Regions from separate parts of the Streptomyces sclerotialus genome, predicted to be linked through region 1. Evidence: predicted binding sites of a transcription regulator. Region 1 holds the regulator's gene; the other holds the start of a gene.
What was found. The regulator HspR, encoded in region 1, represses chaperone genes until heat shock. The targets are predictions, from matches to a motif close to TTGAGNNNNNNNNNCTCAA.

Region 1 (4,128 bases):
CCGCAGCCCCTGACGATGCGGCGCAGGGCGCCGGGTCCGCCGACAAGGCGGGCCCGGCCCCGGCCGGGGACGCGAATCAGGACGTCGGTCTGACGGCCCAGCTGGACCAGGTGCGCACCGCGCTGAACGAGCGCACCGCGGACCTCCAGCGGCTGCAGGCCGAGTACCAGAACTACCGCCGGCGGGTGGAGCGGGACCGGGTGACGGTCAAGGAGATCGCCGCGGCGAACCTCCTGTCCGAGCTCCTGCCGGTCCTCGACGACATCGGCCGGGCCCGCGAGCACGGCGAGCTGGTCGGCGGCTTCAAGTCGGTCGGCGAGTCGATCGAGACGGTCGTGGCCAAGCTCGGTCTGCAGCAGTTCGGCAAGGAGGGCGAGCCCTTCGACCCGACGATCCACGAGGCGCTGATGCACTCGTACGCACCGGACGTCACGGAGACGACGTGCGTTGCGATCCTGCAGCCGGGGTATCGGATCGGCGAGCGAACGATTCGCCCTGCGCGGGTCGCGGTCGCCGAGCCCCAGCCGGGGGCACAGCCCGCCAAGTCCGAGGAGAAGTCGGACGAGGAGAGCGGTGGCCCGGACGAGGGCTGACGTGAGAAGCAGGACAGTACGGGAGGAGGGACGTCGGGGATGAGCACCAAGGACTTCGTCGAGAAGGACTACTACAAGGTCCTCGGCGTCCCGAAGGACGCCACCGACGCCGAGATCAAGAAGGCGTACCGCAAGCTGGCCCGGGAGAACCACCCGGACGCCAACAAGGGCGACCCCAAGGCCGAGGAGCGCTTCAAGGAGGTCTCCGAGGCGAACGACGTCCTGGGCGACCCCAAGCGCCGCAAGGAGTACGACGAGGCGCGGGCGCTGTTCGGCAACGGCGGCTTCCGTGCCGGCCCCGGCGGCGCCGGCGGCGGCAGCTTCAACTTCGACCTGGGTGACCTCTTCGGGGGCGCGCAGGGCGGCGCCGGCGGGTTCGGCGGCGGCCTCGGGGACGTCTTCGGCGGCCTGTTCAACCGGGGCGGCGGCGCGGGGACGCGTACCCAGCCGCGCCGCGGCCAGGACATCGAGTCCGAGGTGACGCTCAGCTTCACCGAGGCGGTGGACGGGGCCACGGTCCCGCTGCGGATGTCCAGCCAGGCCCCCTGCAAGGCCTGTTCCGGTACGGGTGACAAGAACGGCACCCCGCGGGTCTGCCCGACCTGCGTGGGTACGGGGCAGGTCAGCCGGGGCGCGGGCGGCGGCTTCTCGCTCACCGACCCGTGCGCCGACTGCAAGGGCCGCGGCCTGATCGCGGAGCACCCCTGCGACGTGTGCAAGGGCAGCGGACGCGCCACCAGCGCGCGCACGATGCAGGTGCGCATCCCCGCGGGCGTCTCCGACGGGCAGCGGATCCGGCTGCGCGGCAAGGGCGCGCCGGGCGAGCGCGGCGGGCCCAACGGCGACCTGTACGTCGTCGTGCACGTCGACGCGCACCCGGTCTTCGGGCGCAAGGGCGACAACCTCACCGTCACCGTGCCGGTCACCTTCCCGGAGGCCGCGCTCGGCGGCGAGGTGAAGGTCCCGACCCTCGGCGGACCGCCGGTCACCCTGAAAATACCGGCCGGGACGCCGAACGGCAGGACGATGCGTGCCCGCGGCAAGGGTGCGGCGCGCAAGGACGGCACCCGGGGCGACCTCCTGGTCACCATCGAGGTGGTCGTGCCCAAGGACCTCGGTGACAAGGCACGCGAGTCGCTGGAGGCCTATCGCCAGGCGACCGCGGGCCAGGACCCGCGATCGGAGCTCTTCCAGGCCGCGAAGGGGGCTTGATGATGGACAGCCGGGGCGGACGGCGCAGTCGTAACCCATATGAACTGACCGATGAGTCGCCGGTGTACGTCATCTCCGTCGCGGCTCAGCTCTCCGGACTGCATCCGCAGACGCTGCGCCAGTACGACCGGCTCGGTCTGGTCTCCCCGGACCGTACGGCCGGGCGCGGCCGGCGGTACTCGGCGCGGGACATCGAGCTGCTCCGGCAGGTGCAGCAGCTGTCGCAGAACGAGGGCATCAACCTCGCGGGCATCAAGCGCATCATCGAACTGGAGAATCAGGTCGCGGCGCTCCAGCAGCGGGTCGCCGAGCTGCAGAGCGCGGTGGAGGGTGCCGCCGCGGCGATCCAGCAGCGGGAGGCGGCGGTGCACGCCAGCTACCGCCGCGACCTGGTGCCGTACCAGGACGTGCAGCACACCAGCGCGCTGGTCGTGTGGCGGCCGAAGCGGTCGTCCGAGTAGCCGCTGTGCCCTGACAGGGCGGGCCGGGGTCTTCGGGCCCCGGCCCGTTCGCGTCCGGGCGCGGGCGCGGAACGGGTCCGGCTGATCCGACCGGGGTGATGACACAGGCTCTCAGCAGCCGTTGTACCCGGCCGTCGGCATCGAGAGCCGGCGGTGCACCCGGGACTTCATCTCCGCGGTGTAGACCGGTTCGGCCCCGTCGGCGGTCTCCAGGCGGACGCCGGCCGCGGCGCAGCGGCCGGTGAACTCCCCGGCGGAGTCGACGGCGTTCTCCAGGGCGCGGCGGTTCGGTACGACGAAGACGTCGACCAGCCCCGCTTCCACGTCCTGCCACAGGGCGCAGTGGTCGGCGCGCAGGTGGTGGAGGCTCAGCCGGCAGGTGAGGCGGTAGGTGCGGTCCTCGGCCCAGCGGGCGCACATCTCGTGCTGGCTGCGGTCGTCCACCAGGAAGGGATCGTCGTCCAGCTCCGAGAGCGGCATCAGGCACGCGATGGCCGTCACTCGCACCGCATTCATCCTGCCCCCCGGGACGTGGCGACTGTGGAGGTGACGATACCCCGCGGGCCGAGCGGGGGGGGCGGTGCTGCGCCGGGGGGCCGATGCCCGCTGTGCAGGGCCGGCGCGGTGGTGCGTGTCCTCAGACCCGTCCCAGCATCTTCGTCACCCGGATCTCGATGACGACGCGCTCGGGGTTGGGCCGCGGCTGCCGCTCGTACCGTACGGCGTACCGGGCCTCCGCGTCGCGCACGTCGGCCTCGTCCGTACGGACCGTCGCCAGCCCCTCCAGGGTCGCCCACCGGCGCCCCTGCATCTGGCAGACCGCGACGCGCGCGCCGCCGTCGCCCCTGGACAGGACGTTGCGTGCCTTGGTGGTGCCCTTGCTCGTGATGACGCGGGCCAGGCCCTGCTCGGGGTCGAACGTCACCCCCACCGGCACGACGTGCGGCGTCCCGTCCGGCCGCATCGTGGTCAGCGTGCAGACGTGCCGCTCCTGCCAGAAGGCGAGGTACGCGGGGTCGGGGTTCTGGAGATCCTGGGCCATGCCTGCACCTTACGGGGCGGTGCGGTGGGGGAGCCGGCGCGGTCCGGCGGCCCGCCGGTCAGAGGAATTCGCCGGTGTCGAGGTCGAAGGAGAAGGGGGCGGGGAGGGGGAGGGGTTTGCCGAAGGGCACCGAGTGGACCTCGACGTAGTCGCCGTCAGCCGGCTCGCTGAACAGAGTGATCGTTGACTTCGTCCGGTCGACGAGGAGGTAGAGCGGAATGCGTGCGCGGGCGTAGGCCTGCCGCTTGGGGCCGCGGTCCTTGTTCGGCTTGCTCGATGTCACCTCGATGACCATCGCGACGCCGTCGCTCGGCATCCATGGCGGAGCGCCCCGGAAAAGGCGCAGCTCACGCGGGGCGATGGTGGCGTCCGGGATCACGTGATCGTCAGCATGGCCTGCCGTACCGGGGAGGACGAGCCCTTTGTAGCCGGAGATCTGCATGTGCGTGCTGGACTCGGCCCTGACCTGGCCAGAGATCAGGTCCAAGTAGTCCTCGTGATCGCCGTCCGTCGGTGGTGACACAACGATCTCCCCCTCGATGAACTCAGGCCGGAACCCCACGGGGGTCTCCAGCTCGAGGAAGTAGTCCAGGAGGGTCTCTTCGTCACTGGCCATCGGCTCCTGTGCCATAGCCGTCATGCTGCACCTCCTTGTCGCGGAAGGCCAGCATGTCGGCTCAGGGGTACCGACGGGCCGATCATCAGAACGGATCACCCGCACGAGTGGAGTGCGGGCCCGGCGGGAACCCAGGCCGCAGCGCCCGGCAAAGGTCGGCGTTTCCGCCTTGAGTGGAATAGACTCAACTTATCGCACGTTGAT
Region 2 (4,128 bases), 1.4 Mb from region 1:
AGATGGCACTTGCCGGTGTACGGGTCCGCGATCAGGTAAACGGGCACCTCACCGGCGGCGTAGGCGTCCTTCTTCTTGCCGTAGTCGTTGCGGGCTGTCTCGCGTGAGATCACTTCGAGGACGAACTCGACATCCTGGTAGCGCCAGCGTCCCTTCTCATCCTTCTTCGCGTCGTCCGAGAGCTTGAAGATGTCGGGGCAGAAACCGTTGCGGTATCCCGGCAGATCCAGGCGGACATCCATCATGATCTCGCTGTCCGGACCGAAGCGAGCCCCCATCTGCAACAGCACATGCTTGATGATGTTCGAGTGCGTATCCCTCTGCGGCGACATCTGGACGGCCCCCTCGACGACCTCTGCCCTGAACCCCTCGGGGATGCCGCCGTACAGAAACTCGAACACCTCGTCCAAGTACTGCTTGTCGATGTCGGCCATGTCGGTCCTGTCGATCGGTGCGATGGTCACCGTGCCGCTCCTCCCCGCTGCCGCGGATTGCGAGCAGCCGCGCAGTACAACGATACGCACGGTGACCAGGACACACGCACGGCCCGGAACCCCGCGTGGCGGGGTTCCGGGCCGGCGTCACCGGTCCGCGGCCGTCACGCCGCCACCGGCACCTCCGGCGACGCCGGGGCCGACGCCGGGGTCAGGGCCAGTTCCAGGACCTGGCGGACGTCGGAGACCGGGTGGACGTCGAGCTTCTCCAGGATCTCGGCGGGGACGTCGTCCAGGTCGGCCTCGTTGCGCTTGGGGATCACGACGGTCGTGATGCCCGCGCGGTGCGCCGCGAGGAGCTTCTGCTTGACGCCGCCGATGGGCAGGACGCGGCCGGTGAGGGAGACCTCGCCGGTCATGGCCACGTCGGGCCTGACCTGACGCCCGCTGAGGAGCGAGGCCAGGGCCGTGGTCATGGTGATGCCCGCGCTCGGGCCGTCCTTCGGCACCGCGCCCGCCGGGACGTGCAGGTGCACGCCGCGGTCCTTCAGGTCGCCGACGGGCAGCTCCAGCTCCGCGCCGTGCGAGCGGAGGAAGGAGAGGGCGATGTGCGCCGACTCCTTCATCACGTCGCCGAGCTGGCCGGTGAGCTGGAGGCCGGACCCGCCGGTCTCCGGGTCGGCGAGGGACGCCTCGACGTAGAGGACGTCACCGCCCGCTCCGGTCACGGCCAGGCCGGTGACCACACCCGGCACGGCGGTGCGCCGCTCCTCCGGGTCCTGCGCGGACTCGGGGACGTGGTGCGGCCGCCCGATGAGCGGGCGCAGCTCGTCCGTGCCGACCGTGAAGGGCAGCTCGCGCTCGCCCAGCTCGTGCTGGGCCGCGATCTTGCGGAGCAGCCGGGCGATGGCGCGCTCCAGGTTCCGTACGCCCGCCTCGCGGGTGTACTCGCCGGCGAGCTTGCGCAGCGCGGCGTCCTCGATGACGACCTCGCCGGTCTCCAGGCCCGCCTTCTCCAGCTGGCGCGGGAGCAGGTGGTCACGGGCGATGGTGACCTTCTCGTCCTCGGTGTAGCCGTCCAGCCGGACCAGGTCCATACGGTCCAGGAGGGGCTCCGGGATCGCTTCCAGGACGTTGGCCGTGGCGAGGAAGACCACGTCGGAGAGGTCGAGCTCGACCTCCAGGTAGTGGTCGCGGAAGGTGTGGTTCTGGGCCGGGTCGAGCACTTCGAGGAGCGCCGCGGCCGGGTCGCCGCGGAAGTCGGAGCCGACCTTGTCGATCTCGTCGAGGAGGACGACCGGGTTCATGGAGCCGGCCTCCTTGATGGCGCGGACGATACGGCCGGGCAGCGCGCCGACGTACGTACGGCGGTGGCCGCGGATCTCCGCCTCGTCCCGGACGCCGCCGAGCGCGACGCGGACGAACTTGCGGCCCATGGCGCGGGCGACGGACTCGCCGAGGGAGGTCTTGCCGACGCCGGGCGGGCCGGTGAGCGCGAGGACGGCGCCGCCGCGGCGGCCGCCGACGAGGCCGAGGCCGCGGTCCGCGCGGCGCTTGCGGACGGCCAGGTACTCGGTGATGCGCTCCTTGACGTCGTCCAGGCCCGCGTGGTCCGCGTCCAGGACGGCGCGGGCGCCCTTGATGTCGTACGCGTCCTCGGTGCGCTCGTTCCACGGCAGCTCCAGGACGGTGTCCAGCCAGGTGCGGATCCAGGAGCCCTCGGGGCTCTGGTCGCTGGACCGCTCCAGCTTGTCGACCTCCTTGAGGGCGGCCTTGCGGACGTCCTCGGGCAGGTCGGCGGCCTCGACACGGGCGCGGTAGTCGTCGCTCTCGTCGTCCGGGTCGCCGTTCAGCTCGGCCAGCTCCTTGCGGACGGCCTCCAGCTGGCGGCGGAGCAGGAACTCGCGCTGCTGCTTGTCGACGCCCTCCTGGACGTCCTTGGCGATGGACTCCGCGACGTCCTGCTCGGCGAGGTGCTCGCGGAGCGCCTCGGTCGCGTCCTTCAGGCGGGCCACCGGGTCGGTGGTCTCCAGGAGGCGCACCTTCTGCTCGGTGGTCAGGAAGGGCGAGTAGCCGGAGTTGTCGGCGAGCTGCGCGACGTCCTCGATCTGCTGGACGCGGTCCACGACCTGCCAGGCGCCGCGCTTGCGCAGCCAGCTGGTGGCCAGCGCCTTGTACTCCTTGACCAGCTCGGTGACGTGGCCGGGCAGCGGGTCGGGCACGGTCTCCTCGACCGTGGTGCCCTCCACCCACAGGGCCGCGCCGGGGCCGGTCGTCCCGGAGCCGATCTTCACACGGCCCAGGCCGCGGATGAGCGCGCCGGGGTCGCCGTCGGACAGCCGGCCGACCTGCTCGACCTTGCCGAGCGTGCCGATACCGGCGTAAGTGCCGTCGACTCGTGGAACGAGCAGCACCCGTGGCTTGTTACCGGGTGAGGCGGCGGCCTGTGCGGCCTCCACCGCGGCGCGTACGTCCGCGTCGGACAGGTCCAGCGGCACCACCATGCCGGGCAGCACGACCTCGTCGTCGAGGGGCAGCACGGGCAGGGTGAGCGGTGTGGACGTCGAAGCCATGATCTCCCCTTCGGCAGGCAAGTTGAGCTGTACTCACTCAATGCTCATGAGCCGAAGATTGTTCCCCGGGCCTTGTTCGCTGTGAGCGATCAGACGCGGGCGGGGCCGCCCAGGCCTCTCCGAGGTCCGGCGGCCAGGGTGGGCGGGCTCGTAAGGTGGGGGCGCCCTGCAGCCCCCGGCCCCGGAGGACCGCACCCATGCCAGCCCCCTACGCAACCGACGAGGCGCCCGTCACGGTGGAGCGCCGGGACGGGCCGTACGGGGAGGTGGTGCTGCGGCGGCGGGGCCCGCACTTCGAGATCATCGCCAACGGCTGCTTCCTGATGGACACCTCGGACGGCCGGTCGGAGCGGCTGCTGGTCGACGCCGCGCTCGCCGCCCTGCCCGGTGACCGCACGCGGCCGTCCGTACTGATCGGCGGGCTCGGCGTCGGCTTCTCGCTGGTGCGCGCCGCCGAGGAGCCGCGCTGGGGCCGGATCACGGTCGTCGAGCGCGAGGGCGCGGTCGTCGGCTGGCACCGCGACGGACCGCTGGACGCGGTCTCGGGCCCGGCGCTGGCCGACCCGCGCACCGAGATCGTCCAGGCCGACCTGGTGGCGTACGTCCACGAGGGGGCGGGCACGGAGACCTACGACGCGCTCTGCCTGGACATCGACAACGGCCCCGGCTGGACCGTCACCGAGGACAACGGCGGGCTCTACTCGCCGGCCGGCCTGGCCGCCTGCCGGGACCGGCTGACGCCGGGCGGAGTGCTCGCCGTATGGTCGGCGCAGCCCTCCCCGGCCTTCGAATCCGCTCTCCGGAATGCCGGGTTCAGCGAGGTTCGCACCGAAGAGATCCCCGTTGTCCGAGGCGTCCCCGACGTGGTCCACCTCGCGAGGAAACGCGCGTAGCCGCGGGTCACATCGTGCCTTTACGCTGCTGCCAAGCACTGTGCGACCAGCCGGTACAACCGGTCAGCGGGTCGGCACAGCCAGTCAGAACGCGACCACGCACGGGGAAATTCAGGGGCGGGCGATGGACCAGACTCAGACCACCCAGGGCGCCGCGGCGGCGGCCACTCCGGGCGCGCAGCGGCGGGTGCTCGTCGTCGAGGACGACCCGACGATCGTGGACGCCAT

Region 2: lon (endopeptidase La) is a predicted target of HspR. The motif match lies at 3,030-3,048, and genes of this name have one in related genera.

What each region holds. Positions count from the first base shown of each region.
Region 1 is NZ_JBFOHP010000002.1:4,134,299-4,138,426, reverse strand. Features, by position in the region: gene grpE (nucleotide exchange factor GrpE) at 1-593, shown strand, start outside; gene dnaJ (molecular chaperone DnaJ) at 633-1,805, shown strand; gene AAC944_RS18405 (heat shock protein transcriptional repressor HspR) at 1,808-2,266, shown strand; gene AAC944_RS18400 (hypothetical protein) at 2,378-2,782, opposite strand; gene AAC944_RS18395 (PPOX class F420-dependent oxidoreductase) at 2,904-3,308, opposite strand; gene AAC944_RS18390 (Uma2 family endonuclease) at 3,367-3,948, opposite strand.
Region 2 is NZ_JBFOHP010000002.1:5,531,760-5,535,887, reverse strand. Features, by position in the region: gene AAC944_RS24615 (Uma2 family endonuclease) at 1-464, opposite strand, end outside; gene lon (endopeptidase La) at 599-3,007, opposite strand; gene AAC944_RS24605 (spermidine synthase family protein) at 3,205-3,900, shown strand; gene AAC944_RS24600 (response regulator transcription factor) at 4,025-4,128, shown strand, end outside.